DNA from 2 places in the Streptomyces sp. NPDC026515 genome. Region 2 is predicted to be linked to the other one. Evidence: riboswitches for the same ligand, from Rfam matches in the RefSeq annotation. Region 2 holds a riboswitch; the other holds the start of a gene.
The links. A riboswitch is a leader RNA that binds a small molecule or an ion and turns the genes downstream of it on or off. The one in region 2 is predicted to bind cobalamin.
Positions count from the first base shown of each region.

Region 1: it holds a riboswitch for cobalamin, as region 2 does, so the genes downstream of both, ACZ4O3_RS23095 (CbtB domain-containing protein) here and ACZ4O3_RS15705 (cobalamin biosynthesis protein) in region 2, are expected to answer to the same signal.

Region 1 is NZ_JBVHQD010000010.1:308,206-315,370, reverse strand. Features, by position in the region: gene pgm (phosphoglucomutase (alpha-D-glucose-1,6-bisphosphate-dependent)) at 231-1,871, opposite strand; gene ACZ4O3_RS23105 (hypothetical protein) at 2,152-2,319, shown strand; gene ACZ4O3_RS23100 (CbtA family protein) at 2,699-3,451, opposite strand; gene ACZ4O3_RS23095 (CbtB domain-containing protein) at 3,473-3,694, opposite strand; cobalamin riboswitch at 3,731-3,869, opposite strand; gene ACZ4O3_RS23090 (enoyl-CoA hydratase/isomerase family protein) at 3,942-5,000, opposite strand; gene ACZ4O3_RS23085 (GNAT family N-acetyltransferase) at 5,259-5,963, shown strand; gene ACZ4O3_RS23080 (thioesterase family protein) at 6,089-6,880, shown strand; gene ACZ4O3_RS23075 (hypothetical protein) at 6,882-7,165, opposite strand, start outside.
Region 2 is NZ_JBVHQD010000007.1:66,542-73,706, forward strand. Features, by position in the region: gene ACZ4O3_RS15685 (class II aldolase/adducin family protein) at 1-64, opposite strand, end outside; gene ACZ4O3_RS15690 (GH25 family lysozyme) at 443-892, shown strand; gene ACZ4O3_RS15695 (inorganic phosphate transporter) at 1,091-2,320, shown strand; gene ACZ4O3_RS15700 (hypothetical protein) at 2,340-2,567, shown strand; cobalamin riboswitch at 2,760-2,899, shown strand; gene ACZ4O3_RS15705 (cobalamin biosynthesis protein) at 3,001-3,951, shown strand; gene ACZ4O3_RS15710 (cobyric acid synthase) at 3,948-5,483, shown strand; gene cobN (cobaltochelatase subunit CobN) at 5,480-7,165, shown strand, end outside.

The sequences.
Region 1 (7,165 bases), on a different contig from region 2:
CGGCCCAGGGTGACGAACTCGCAGGTGCGGTGGGCGTCCAGGACCGCGAGCGCGGCGGAGTCGAGTACGGTCACCGGGCTACTCCCCGTCCAGCGGCGCGCGCATGGCGCGGCGGCGGGCCGCGTACTGGCGGCGGCCGACGGTCCGCCACAGCACCCGGCCGATCCACGGCGGGTAACGGAGGCGACGGCGCGGCCGGTCCGGCCCTCCGTCGCCTCCGCAGCCGGGCGTCAGCCGCCGAGCGCGGCCATCACGACCGCCTTGGCCTCCTCCTGTACCCGGGCCAGGTGGTCGGGGCCCTGGAAGGACTCGGCGTAGATCTTGTACACGTCCTCCGTGCCGGACGGGCGGGCCGCGAACCAGGCGTTCTCCGTGGTCACCTTGATGCCGCCGATGGCCGCGCCGTTGCCCGGCGCCTCGGTGAGGACCCCGGTGACCGGTTCACCGGCCAGCGTCTCGGCCGTGACCTGGGCCGGGGAGAGCTTGGCGAGCAGGGCCTTCTCCTCGCGGGTCGCCGGAGCGTCGATACGGGCGTAGGCGGGCTCGCCGAACCGGGCCGTCAGGTCCGCGTAGTGCTCGGACGGGGTCTTGTCCGTCACGGCCGTGATCTCGGAGGCGAGCAGGGCGAGCAGGATGCCGTCCTTGTCGGTGGTCCACACCGAGCCGTCCCGGCGCAGGAAGGAGGCGCCGGCCGACTCCTCGCCGCCGAACCCGATCTCACCGCTGATCAGCCCGTCCACGAACCACTTGAACCCGACGGGCACTTCGGCCAGCCGCCGGCCGAGGTCGGCGGCGACCCGGTCGATCATCGAGGAGGAGACGAGGGTCTTGCCGATGCCCGCGCCCGGAGCCCACTGCTCGCGGTGGCGGTAGAGGTAGGAGATGGCGACGGCCAGGTAGTGGTTGGGATTCATCAGACCGGCGTCGCGGGTGACGATGCCGTGCCGGTCGGCGTCCGCGTCGTTACCGGTGGCGACCCGGAACTCGTCCCGCTTCTCGATCAGCGAGGCCATCGCGTACGGCGAGGAGCAGTCCATGCGGATCTTGCCGTCCCAGTCCAGCGTCATGAACCGCCAGGTCGGGTCGGTGTACGGGTTGACCACGGTGAGGTCGAGACTGTGCCGTTCGGCGATGCGGCCCCAGTAGTCGACGGAGGCACCGCCGAGCGGGTCGGCGCCGATGCGCAGCCCGGACGCCCGGACGGCGTCGAGGTCGAGGACGCTGGGCAGGTCGTCGACGTACACGCCCATGAAGTCGTACCGGCCGGTGGTGGGCGCGGCGAGGGCGCGCTCGTAGGGCAGGCGCTGTACGTCCTTCATCCCGTCGGCGATGATCCGGTTGGCGCGGTCCTGGATCCAGGAGGTGGCGTCGGAGGCGGCGGGGCCGCCGCTGGGCGGGTTGTACTTGAAGCCGCCGTCGGCGGGCGGGTTGTGCGAGGGGGTGACCACGACGCCGTCCGCGAGGCCGGTCGCGCGGCCGCGGTTGTGGGTGAGGATGGCGTGCGAGACGGCGGGGGTCGGCGTGTAGCCGTCGGCGCTGTCGACCAGGACGGTGACGCCGTTGGCGGCGAACACCTCCAGGGCGGTGACCTTCGCGGGCTCGGACAGGGCGTGCGTGTCGGCGCCCAGGAAGAGGGGACCGTCGGTGCCCTGGCCGCTCCGGTACTCGCAGATGGCCTGGCTGGTGGCCGCGATGTGGTCCTCGTTGAACGCGGTCGCCAGTGACGACCCGCGGTGCCCCGAGGTGCCGAACGCCACCCGCTGGGCCGGGTCGGCCGGGTCCGGGTGCCGTGCGTAGTAGGCCGTGACCAGCCGGGCCACGTCGACGAGGTCCTCCGGAGCCGCCGGCCGGCCCGCTCGCTCATGCGGCATGAGTCCACTTCCTCCGCAGTCGTTGATCGATCGCTGGAGGCCCATCTTTCCTTGTCAGGGGCGGCGGACGCGAGTGCGGGACCGGCGTCGGCCCCGAAGACACAGCGGGTTCACGGCTGGTTCACGGCCCGCAGGATACGGCGTTCGTGCCGCGGCGGCCGGGCGGTCGGCCGAACGGCTCCCCGACGGGCGCGGCGGACGTTCCGGAAGGCCTCCGGGGCGACATACTGAACATCGGTCAACTCCCGCGCCCCCGGGGCACTCACGAGAGGCAGCACCCGTGGAGAACTCCCTCGCGCCCGCCGCTCAGGATCGCTACGACACCTATCTGAACCATGTGCGGAGCTGCCCCGACTGCCGGCCCGCGCGTTGCCGGACGGGGCAGGCGCTGGTGCGCGCCTACCTGGCGACCACCCGGGCGGAGCGGTCCGGCCCCCGCGGGCTCTGACTCCGGGCCGCGGTGTCCCCCGCCGGCGGGCGTGAGGCGGCCGGGACGCGGTGGCGGCAAAGCAGGCCGGCCCTCACGCAGCGCAGGCACTCGGCCTGAGGCGCGGCTGCCGTGCCCGAAGCGGACCGGCACTCCGGCGCGGCCCGGCCGGTCAGCTCCCGGCAGTCCGGATCGTGACGGTCCGCCAGCCGACCAGGGTCTCCAGCTCGCTCAGGAGCTGCTCTGGCCGCGGAGGCTGATGCGGCGTGGCCGGGGGTGTCCGGCCACTCGGGTCCTCCGCTCCTCGTCCTGCCCGTCCCTGCCTGATCGGTCGCGGTGCCCGCAGAAGGCGAGAGGGCCCCCGGATGGTTCCGAAGGGCCCTCGCGTGACGTGAATCGTTCAGTGAGCGGCGGGAACCGTCCGCCCGGCCGGGGCCTTCGCCGGCCTTGGGTTGAGCTGCCGATCCGCCAACTCACCGAAGAGCAGGCCGAATCCGCCCCACAGCACCAGCTGGACGGCCAGTGCCGAGATCCGGAACCGCCACAGCAGGGTGGCCGGGAAGTCCCTCGGCACCTCGTTGATGGCCGGCAGGAACTGGTAGGCGAGTCCGACGACCACGGCGAACGCGGCCACCGCGGCCATGGTCGCCCACCAGGTGCCGAGGCCCGGCTGCAGCCGCTTGCCGAGGATGGTGGCGGCGACCGCCAGCAGCACGCTGAGCACCATCATCAGGAAGTACAGCGTGGTCCGCTTGCCGATGGTGTCCGGGTCGCCCACCGACGGCGGGTTGGCCGGGTATTTCAGGAAGGGCACCACGTACACGGTGAGCAGCGCGCAGCCGGACAGCAGCAGTGCCGTCGCCCGTGGCGAGAAGCGGCCGACGCGCCCCAGGGCGAAGCAGTAGGCGAGGGCGGCGATACCGCCGAAGGCGACCCCGTACACCAGCACACCGGTGGCCAGGCCCGCGGTGGACTGCAGGGAGCGGGAGACGACCTCCATCTCGTGCTCGTGCGCGTGGGCGTCCTCGAAGCTGATCGCCTTGTCGACGTTCGGCTCACCGAGGAGATAGGCGACGACCAGGGCGAGCAGACCGGCCGCGAGGCCGGCGAGCATGCCCCGCACCAGGAGGTTTCTTACCGTTGCGGAGTTCATGAGCGTGCGGCGTCCCTCGCGTCAGTGGCAGGGGAAGCCGAGGAGGTGGCGGGCGTCGTGCACCCACTCGTGGACGTCGGTACCGCTGAACACGGAGGTGGCGCCCTGCTCGGCGCCGACGAAGTAGAGCAGGACGAGCATGAGGACGCCGAAGAAGACCGCCCAGGGAGCTATCGCGCTCAGCGGCAGCTTGGCGGGAACGACGGGGGTGGTGGCTGTCGGCTGCGCGACGGTCTGCGCCATGGCAGAACCTCCTCTGGGAGTTCGCGTCCCATCTCGGTGGAGCACTGGACGACGGCTACGGGTCTGACTCACGAGATCCCGGGGGCTCTCGCATACAGTGGCGCGACCGTGCCGGACTTGCACCGGCTTCCGTTCTGCCGTCGTCGATATCGGACCGACCGTACCGCGTGTCAGGGGCACGGCCAAGACCGCCCCACCAGCCGTGATCTTCATCTCGCGTCCGGCGGTCCGTTCCGGGCCCGCCGGGTCAGCGGCGGCGGAACCCGGCGGGGCCGGCGAGTCCCAGTTCGCGCTCGCCGAGCGGAGCGAAGAAGCGGGCCACCTCGGCGTCGGTGACCTCGGCGAGCGTGGCCGGGGACCAGCGCGGGTCGCGGTCCTTGTCGATGACCTGGGCGCGGATGCCCTCCACCAGGTCGGCAGCGGACAGGGCGGCGCAGGAGACGCGGTACTCCTGGTCGAGGACGCGCTCCAGCGAACCGAGCCGACGGGCCCCGCGCAGCGCGGCCAGGGTGACCTTCAGGGCTGTCGGCGACCTCGACAGCAGGGTCCGCGCCGCCTCCTTCGCGGCCGGGTCGCCGTGGGCGAGCAGGCGGCGGACGATCTCCTCGACCGTGTCGGCGGCGTAGCAGGCGTCGATCCACGCGCGCCGGCGGGCCAGTTCGCCCTCCGGCGCCGTTCGCACGTGCCCGGCGAGCGCGTCGCGCACCGGCCGCTCGGCGAGGTCGTCGATCAGCCGCTCGATCCTGTCCGAGGGCACGCAGTGGTCGGCCAGCCCGCACAACAGGGCGTCGGCGGCGCCGATCTGCCTCCCCGTCAGGGCGAGGTGGGTGCCCAGTTCACCGGGGGCGAGGGCGAGCAGGTACGTGCCGCCGACGTCGGGGACGAAGCCGATGCCCGTCTCCGGCATGGCGATCCGGGAACGCTCGGTGGCGATCCGGACGCTGCCGTGCGCGGAGACGCCGACGCCGCCACCCATGACGATGCCGTCCATCACGGCGACGTACGGCTTCGGGTAGCGGGCGATCCGGGCGTTGAGGCGGTACTCGTCGCGCCAGAACGCGGCGGAGGCGCTGCCGTCGCCGTCGCGGGCGTCGTCGTGGATGGCCCGGATGTCACCGCCCGCGCACAGGCCGCGTTCTCCGGCGCCGGTGATGACGACCGTCTCCACGGCCGGGTCGTGCTCCCACTCGGTGAGCGCCTCGGCGATGTCGAGCACCATGGCGTGGGTGAGGGCGTTGAGCGCCTTCGGCCGGTCGAGGGTGATGTGGGCCGCCCGGCCGGCGACGTGGAGCAGGACGTCGCTCATCCGGAGGCCTCCGTGCGGCCGCGGGCCAGGTCGACGCGCATGATCTCGTTGTTCCTTCCGGGATCCGGTGGACCCGCAGGCCACGGTTGGTCCTCCCGATACCGTACGCGTGCGGCCGCCGCGCACCGGCACGGCACCCGCGGACCCCGCCCGAGGGGGCCGCCCTCGGGCACCTCCGCGGGACTCCCGTCTCCCGCCCCGCGCACGCTGGTTACGATCATCGGCGGCACGGACACCGGCACGAAGGGAGGCTCCACGATGACGAGCGAGGGGACCGTCGTGCTCGACGACCCGGTGGGCGCGTCCCTGAGCGGCCGCCACGCGCATCTGGGCCGCCGCCTCGGCCGGGCCGCGACCTATCAGCCGGACGTCGCGACCTTCTCGTCGGTGTCCGCCGATCCCGGGCCCGAGGACTGGACCGATCTGGCCGAACTGCTCGGCCCGGGCGCGTTCGCCGACATGTTCAACTGCCCGGCGCCGCCACCGCCGGACTGGGAGCCGGTCTTCGTCCTCGAAGGCCGGCAGCTGGTCTGGCCCGGCACCGGCCGGCCCGCACCGGCCCTCGTCCCGGGCGGTGGCGACCTGGTCGAACTGAACGCGGCCGACGTCCCCGAGATGCTCGCGCTCGTCGCCAGGACCGAACCGGGGCCGTTCCGGCCGCGCACCCGTGAACTCGGCAGCTACCTCGGCATCCGCGACGGGGGCGTGCTGGTGGCCATGGCCGGCGAACGGCTCAGGCCGCCGGGCTGGACCGAGATCAGCGCCGTCTGCACCGCCCCCGAGGCCCGCGGCCAGGGCCATGCCGCCCGCCTGGTGAGCACCCTCGTGGCACGCGTCCTGTCCCGGGGCGAGCGTCCCTTCCTGCACGCGGCCGAGTCGAACACCCGCGCGCTCGCACTCTACGAACGGCTCGGCTTCGAGAGCCGCAGGCCCGTGACCTTCCGCGGCTTCCGCACCCCGTGACGCCTCCCCGGCCCTCGGCCACTTAGGTGCACTGTGCACTTTCTCACCCGCCGCGCGGGCGCGGATACCGCTAGCGTCCGAGGTGCACACCCCGCGAGGAGAGGCGTCCGTTGTCCATCCCGACCGTGTCCCAGGGCAGTTACTTCGAGGCCGTCGGCGGCCACCGTTACAAGCCGACCCCGCACGCGGGCGGGGCCTGGGCCCCGGACGAACAGCACTTCAGTCCGTTGTCGGGGCTCGTCGTGCACGCCCTCGACCAGTACCGGGCCGCGGGAGCGGACGACGGTCTGCTGCTGTCCCGGATCAGCTACGACATCCTCGGCCGCCTGGCCCTGGACGAGTGCGAGATCGAGGTGGAGACCGTCCGTCCGGGGCGGACCATCGAGCTCCTCGAAGCGGTCGTACGGATCTCCGGCCGCTCGGTCCTGCGGGCCCGCGCCTGGTACCTGGCGGAACTCGACACCGCCGCGGTCGCCGGCGGCCCCGACGACCGTCTCGTCCCGCCGGACTCCCTCGCCCCGTGGCCGGCCGCCGAGCTCTGGCCCGGCGGCTACATCGACTCCGTGGAGATCCGCCCGGTCGGACCGCGGCGCCCGGGCCGTACGGCGGCCTGGATCTCCTCGCCGGTGGAGCTGGTCGCCGGCGTTCCGGTCAGCCCGCTCGCCTCGTACCTCACCCTGGTCGACACCGCCAACGGCATCGCGGTGCGGCAGCCGCCCGGCGAGTGGATGTTCCCGAACGTCGATCTGACCGTCCACCTCCACCGTCAGCCCCGGGGCATCTGGACGGGGTTGGACACCAGGGTCACCTTCGGCCCCACCGGGCAGGGTCTCACCAGGACCGTCCTGCACGACGTGGACGGCCCGGTCGGACACGCCTCACAGATCCTGACGGTCCGGCCGCTGACGGGGCACTAGGTCACCTGGCCGCGGCGCGCAGCTGGGCGCCCTTGATGGACAGCCGGCCGCCGCGCTGCACGACCTGGGTGACGGTCGCGGAGACGAGGGTGATCGTGCGGGTCCGGGTGGCGGGGTGCGCGAGCCAGCGGGGTACGGCGCCCGGCGTGACGGTGACGGTACGGTGCGCCGGGAGCCGGCCGCCGCCGAGGCCCGTGACCCGGCCGGACAGCTTGCGTACGTAGAGCGTGACCACGCCGTCCGCTCCCAGGCCCCTGACCGTGGCGGTCGTCTCCGGTCTGGCCC
Region 2 (7,165 bases):
ACACCCCCTGTGCGCCGCCGCGCCCATCCCGCCCGTCACGCTCGTCCCGCCGCTGCTCAGCCATGGCCCGATCCTGTCAGGCGGCGCCCCAACGGGCCTGTACGGCAGAGCGCTTTGGGGAGGAACATCCGAATCCAGTAGAGCGCAGAACGGTACAGAAGGGCACATTTCCGGGCTTGTCCGAAGATCATCGAAGTTACACCGCTCTTCCGGCCATCCCTGGACGATCTTTCGTGCACGTCGCCGTTCCGGGGGGAAACTCGGCCCGTGACCGCACTCCGTCACACCACCGCCGCCACCACGCCCGCACACTCGCCGCGGCCGCGCTCGTGCTCGCCGGAGCCGCCATCGCCCTCGCCGGGGCACCGGCCGGGGCGGCCGGTGCCCCGGCGAGGGCGGCACGACGTCTCCCTCCCACCAGAAGAACGTCGACCCGGCAATCATGCGCGGCGCCTACCACTTCGCCCTGCCGGACATGTCGTCGGGCGCCCGGCGGGCCGCGTGTTTCATGAGCCACGGCGGCACCGGGACGGCGGACGGCTGGACGCTGCCGCCCGCGCACGACATCGAGTACGACCCGTACGAGGAGAAGCACAGGTGCTACGGGCTGAGCCACTCCGGGACGGTCCGGTGGATCAGGTCCTTCAGTGACGAGCTGAACCGGGAGACCGGCGGGCGGCCGGTGATCTACACGACCGCCCGCTGGCGGAACCTGTGCACCGGCGGCAGCGCCGCCTTCGCCGCGGACCGCGCCCCGTGGATCCCCGCCACGGCCCGGCGGACGCGGGCGCGCTCCCGGCCGGGTGGTCGCGGCGGACCTTCTGGCAGTACGACAACAGCGGCAGCCTGCCGGGTGACCAGAATCTCTTCAACGGTTCGGCGGCCCGGCTGAAGGCGTTCACCTCGGGCCGCTGACCTACGGACGACTGGGCCGCCGGACCGGACGACGGGACGGCGGCCTCACCCGTCCCCGCGTACGGATACCCTGAGGTCAATTCCAGACACCACAGAGACCATCTCAGTTCACCTTCCGTTCATCCAGGTTGCCTACGGTCCAACGGCCGATGACCTCTAAAGATTGTCTGGGTAAATGGAAAACTTCTCGCTGATCCTCGCGATTGTGGTGGTGACCGCACTCGCGTTTGATTTCACGAACGGTTTCCACGACACCGCCAACGCGATGGCCACGACCATCTCGACCGGCGCGCTCAAGCCCAAGATCGCGGTGACCATGTCCGCCGCGCTCAACCTGGTCGGCGCCTTCCTCTCCGTGGAGGTCGCCAACACCATCTCCAAGGGCCTCGTCGACGAGAACGGCATCCGCCCCGAGGTCATCTTCGCCGCGTTGGTCGGCGCGATCCTCTGGAACCTGGTGACCTGGCTGGTGGGCCTGCCCTCCAGTTCCTCGCACGCCCTGATGGGCGGCCTGATCGGTGCCACCGTCGCCTCCGCCGGCTTCGGCGCGGTCCACAGCGACGTACTGGTCACCAAGGTCCTGCTCCCGGCGGTCGCCGCCCCCGTGGTCGCGGGCCTCGCGGCGATGCTCTCCACCCGGCTCTCCTACGCGCTCTCCAAGAACGCCGAGGACGAGGCCGCCCGCAAGGGCTACCGGGCCGGCCAGATCGCCTCCGCCGGCCTGGTCTCGCTCGCGCACGGCACCAACGACGCGCAGAAGACGATGGGCATCATCACCCTCGCGCTGATCGCGGGCGGCTCCATCGCCCCCGGCTCCAACCCTCCCACCTGGGTCATCCTCTCCGCCGGCCTGGCCATCGCGCTGGGCACCTACATCGGCGGCTGGCGGATCATCCGCACCATGGGCACGGGCCTGACCGACCTCCAGCCGCAGCAGGGCTTCGCCGCCCAGACCAGCGCGGCCACCGCCATCCTGGCCTCCTCCCACCTCGGCTTCTCCCTCTCCACCACGCACGTCGTCTCCGGTTCCGTGATGGGCGCGGGTATGGGCCGCAAGGGCGGCACGGTCCGCTGGTCCACCGCAACCCGCATGATGGTCGCCTGGGTGCTCACCCTCCCCGCGGCCGCGCTCGTCGGCGCGCTCGCCGAGTCCGTGACGGACCTCGGCGACTGGGGCACGGCGGTCGTCGCCGTCTTCCTCATCGCCTCCAGTGCCGCGATCTGGAAGCTCTCCCGCCGCGAGGTGGTGGACAGCGCGAACGTCAACGGCACCGAGCCGGCCGGCGTGGTGACCGCGGCGATGGCCGCCGTGACCCCGCCGCCCGCGGGGACCGTCACGGACGGCCTGACGGCCACCATCCCCTCCCCCGCCGCTCCCGCCACCGACCCGGCCGCGACCGTCTGACCCCCGAGGAAGAACCGACATGAACATCGACTGGGCAGCCATCGGCTCCGTCTTCGGCGTCAGCCTCGTGGTGACCGTGGGCATGGTGGCCCTCTTCACCCTCGGCATCAAGGGTCTCTCCGCCCGCGAACGCGCCACCGCCCAGGGCAACTCCGCGGCCCTGGCCGTCACCACCGCCTACCTGTGCTTCGCGGCCTGCGCGGCCGCCGTGGCCTACGGCATCCACCTGATCGTGGCGAAGTCCTGACCACGGCCGAGAACTGACCACCGCCAGGGCCTGACCACCGCCGAGACCTGACCTCGCCGGCCGCCCGCGGCCGGCGAAAGGCCCCTCCCCGCCCGCCGGGAAGGGGCCTTCGGCATACCCCACGAGCCCCGCTGGACCACCGGTGTGGGCCTTCCCACACACTCCCCTCGCAGGTCAACGGCAAGTTGACTGGTCTTCCGGGGGCGTGGTGGACTTCCGGAGCCAAGTACGGCGGCAAGAGAGGAAGCCGGTGCGAATCCGGCGCGGTCCCGCCACTGTCACCGGGGTAGCACTCCCCGGGAGCCAGGAACTCTCACCGCCGGTCTCGTCGAACCAGGGCGTGGACACCCTGAGTGAGGACATATCGCCATGCGCGGCTGCCGAACGAGGTTGAGTACCCGGCCCATTCCCGCCCCCGCGGCCGGCTGAGCCGATGGGTGCCGGTCGCGTCTTCGCGTACGGCGCCGCCGCCGGCCTTCTCGGCGATCTGCTGCTCGGCGATCCGCGCCACGGGCATCCGGTCGCCGCGTTCGGACGGGCGGCCGGGGCAGTCGAACGGGTGCTGTGGCGGGACCACCGCGGCTGGGGCGCGCTGCACACCGCTGTCTGCGCCGGTGGCGCCGTGGCTCTGGGCGCCCTTGCCCAGCGGCTCGTGCGGCCGTCCACCGCCGCGTCCGTCGTGCTCACCGCGAGCGCCACCTGGGCCGTCGTCGGGGGCACTTCACTCGCCCGTGAGGCCGGGGTCATCGGGCGCGCCCTGGAGGCGGGGGACGTGGCGGCCGCCCGGGACCGGCTGCCGCATCTGTGCGGACGGGATCCGCAGGCCCTGGACGCCGACGGGATCGCCCGGGCCGTCGTGGAGTCCGTCGCCGAGAACACCAGCGACGCGGTCGTGGGTGCGCTGGTGTGGGGGGCCGTGGCCGGGGTGCCGGGGCTGCTCGGGTTCCGGGCCGTCAACACCCTGGACGCCATGGTGGGGCACAGGTCGGCCCGCTACCGGCGGTACGGGTGGGCCTCGGCGCGGCTGGACGACGTGGCGGGGTGGCCGGGGGCCCGGCTCACCGCCGTACTGGCCGCCGTCGCCGGAGGTGACACCAGGGGGGCCGTGCGGGCCTGGCGGTCCGACGCGGCGAACCACCCGAGTCCCAACGCCGGGCCGGTGGAGGCGTCGTTCGCGGGAGCGCTCGGCGTGCGGCTCGGGGGGACGTTGTCGTACGGAGGGCGGGTCGAGCACCGGCCGGTGCTGAACGGGGAGGGACGGGCTGTGGAACTCGCCGACATCGGGCGGGCGGTGCGGTTGTCACGCCGGGTGGGGTGGCTGGCGCTGGGGGTGAGCGCGGCGGGAGCCCTGCTGCGCGGAGCGCGTCCGGGGAGGACCTCATGAACAACGGCGGTCTGCTCGTGGCCGGTACCACCTCCGACGCCGGCAAGAGCGTCGTCACCGCCGGTATCTGCCGGTGGCTGGTGCGCCAGGGCGTCAAGGTCGCGCCGTTCAAGGCGCAGAACATGTCCCTCAACTCCTTCGTCACCCGCGAGGGTGCCGAGATCGGGCGGGCGCAGGCCATGCAGGCCCAGGCCTGCCGGGTGGAGCCGACCGCGCTGATGAACCCCGTGCTGCTCAAGCCGGGCGGCGAGCAGAGCAGTCAGGTCGTGCTGCTGGGGAAGCCGGTCGGTGAACTGAGCGCGCGGGGCTACCACGGGGGACGGCAGCAGCGGTTGCTCGGGACCGTGCTCGACTGTCTCGCCGAGTTGCGGGGCACGTATGACGCGGTGATCTGTGAGGGGGCGGGCAGTCCGGCGGAGATCAACCTGCGCCGGACCGACATCGTGAACATGGGGATCGCACGCAACGCGCAGATTCCCGTGCTCGTCGTCGGCGACATCGACCGCGGGGGTGTGTTCGCCTCCTTCTTCGGCACCGTCGCCCTGCTCTCCCCCGAGGACCAGGCCCTCGTCGCCGGATTCCTCGTCAACAAGTTCCGCGGCGACGTCTCCCTGCTGGAACCCGGCCTGGACATGCTGCACGGGCTGACCGGGCGGCACACCTACGGCGTCCTGCCCTTCCGCCACGGGCTCGGTATCGACGAGGAGGACGGGCTGAGGGTCTCGCTGCGCGGGACCGTCCGGGAGTCGAGCACGGCCCCGCCCGTCGGTGCGGACGTGCTGCGGGTCGCCGTCTGCGCCCTGCCCCTGATGTCCAACTTCACGGACGTGGACGCGCTGGCCGCCGAACCGGGTGTCGTGGTGCGGTTCGTGGACCGGCCGGAGGAACTCGCCGACGCCGACCTCGTCATCGTCCCCGGTACCCGGGGGACGGTCCGGGCTCTGGAGTGGCTGCGGGAACGCGGCCTCGCGCGGGCGCTGGAGCGCAGGGCCGTCGAGCAGCGGCCCGTCCTCGGCGTCTGCGGGGGCTTCCAGATCCTCGGCGAGCACATCGAGGACGACGTCGAGAGCCGCCGGGGCCACGTCGACGGGCTCGGGGTGCTGCCCGTACGCGTCCGGTTCGCCCGGGAGAAGACGCTCACCCGGCCCGTCGGGGAGGCCCTCGGCGAGCGGGTCGAGGGGTACGAGATCCATCACGGGGTCGCCGAGGTCACCGGAGGGGAAGCGTTCATCTCCGACGGCCGAGGAGACAGCCTGGACGGGTGCCGGGTCGGCCAGACCTGGGGCACCCACTGGCACGGTTCCCTGGAGTCGGACGGTTTCCGCCGGGCCTTCCTGCGCGAGGTGGCGGCCGCCGCGGGCCGCCGGTTCGTGCCGGCCCCCGACACCTCCTTCGCCGCGCTGCGCGAGGAACAGCTCGACCGGCTCGGCGACCTGATCGAACAGCACGCGGACACCGACGCGCTCTGGCGGCTCATCGAGTCGGGCGCGCCGCAAGGACTGCCTTTCCTTCCACCGGGAGCGCCCGTATGAGCACTGTGTTGTTGTTGTCGACCGCCGACACCGATCTGCTGGCGGCCCGGGCCGCCTCCGGTGCCGGCTACCGGATCGGCAATCCGACGCGCGTCGACGTCACGGAGGAACTGCCCGCGCTGATCGAGGGCGCGGACATCGCCGTCGTACGGCTGCTCGGCGGCAGGCGGGCCTGGGAGGACGGGCTCGCCGCGCTCCGGGCCGCCGGGATCCCGACCGTGCTCCTGGGCGGCGAGGCCGTGCCGGACGCCGAGCTGATGGCCGAGTCGTCGGTGCCGGCCGGTGTGGTCGCGGAGGCGCTGCGCTATCTCGTCGAGGGCGGGCCCGCGAACCTCCTCGAACTGTCCAGGTTCCTGTCCGACACCGTGCTGCTGACCGGCGAGGGGTTCGCCGAGCCGCGGAAGATGCCCGAGTTCGGGGTGCACGGATCGTACGAGATCCGGGCCGGTCGCCCCACGGTCGGCGTGCTCTTCTACCGGGCCCACGAACTCAGCGGCAACACCGCCTTCGTGGACACCCTGTGCGAGGCGATCCAGGCGCGGGGCGCCAACGCCCTTCCGGTGTACTGCGGTTCGCTGCGCGGCGCGGACGCCGGGCTGTACGAGATCCTGGCCGGTGCGGACGCGCTGGTCGCCACCGTGCTGGCGGCCGGCGGCACCCACGCCTCGCAGGCCTCGGCCGGCGGTGACGAGGATGCCTGGGACATCGGGGCGCTCGCCGACCTGGACGTCCCGGTGCTGCAGGGCCTGTGCCTGACCTCCTCCCGGCAGGCCTGGGGCGAGTCCGACGCCGCCCTCTCCCCCATGGACGCGGCGATGCAGGTCGCCATCCCGGAGTTCGACGGCCGTCTGATCACCGTGCCGTTCTCCTTCAAGGAGCAGGGGCCGGACGGCGTCCCGGTCTACGTCGCCGACCCCGAGCGGGCCGGGCGCGTCGCCGGGATCGCCGTCCGGTACGCCGGGTTGAGGCACAGGCCGAACGCGGAGAAGCGCGTCGCGCTGGTCTTCACCGCCTACCCGACCAAGCACTCGCGGGTCGGCAACGCGGTCGGTCTGGACACGCCCGCCTCGGCGGTACGGGTCCTCGACGCCCTCAAGGAGTCCGGGTACGGCGTGACCGAGTACCCGTCCGGCGGTGACGAGTTGATCCACCGTCTGATCGAGGCCGGCGGGCACGACGTGGAGTGGCTGACGGAGGAGCAGCTGGCCTCGGCTCCCGCGCGGGTACCGCTCGCCGACTACCAGGCGTGGTTCGACAAGCTCGACCCGGCGCTGCGGGACGCGATGACCGAGGCGTGGGGCGAGCCGCCGGGCTCTCTCTACGTCGACGGGGAGGACATCGTCCTCGCCTCCCTGCGGTTCGGGAACGTCGTCGTGATGATCCAGCCGCCGCGCGGCTTCGGCGAGAACCCGATCGCGATCTACCACGACCCGGACATGCCGCCGTCGCACCACTACATGGCCGCCTACCGGTGGCTCGACCACTCCTTCGGCGCGGACGCGATCGTGCACATGGGCAAGCACGGCACGATGGAGTGGCTGCCCGGCAAGGGGCTGGGGCTCGGGGCCGGCTGCGCGCCGGACGCGGTCCTCGGCGACCTGCCCCTGATCTACCCGTTCATCGTCAACGACCCCGGCGAGGGCACCCAGGCCAAGCGGCGCGGGCACGCCACCGTGGTCGAC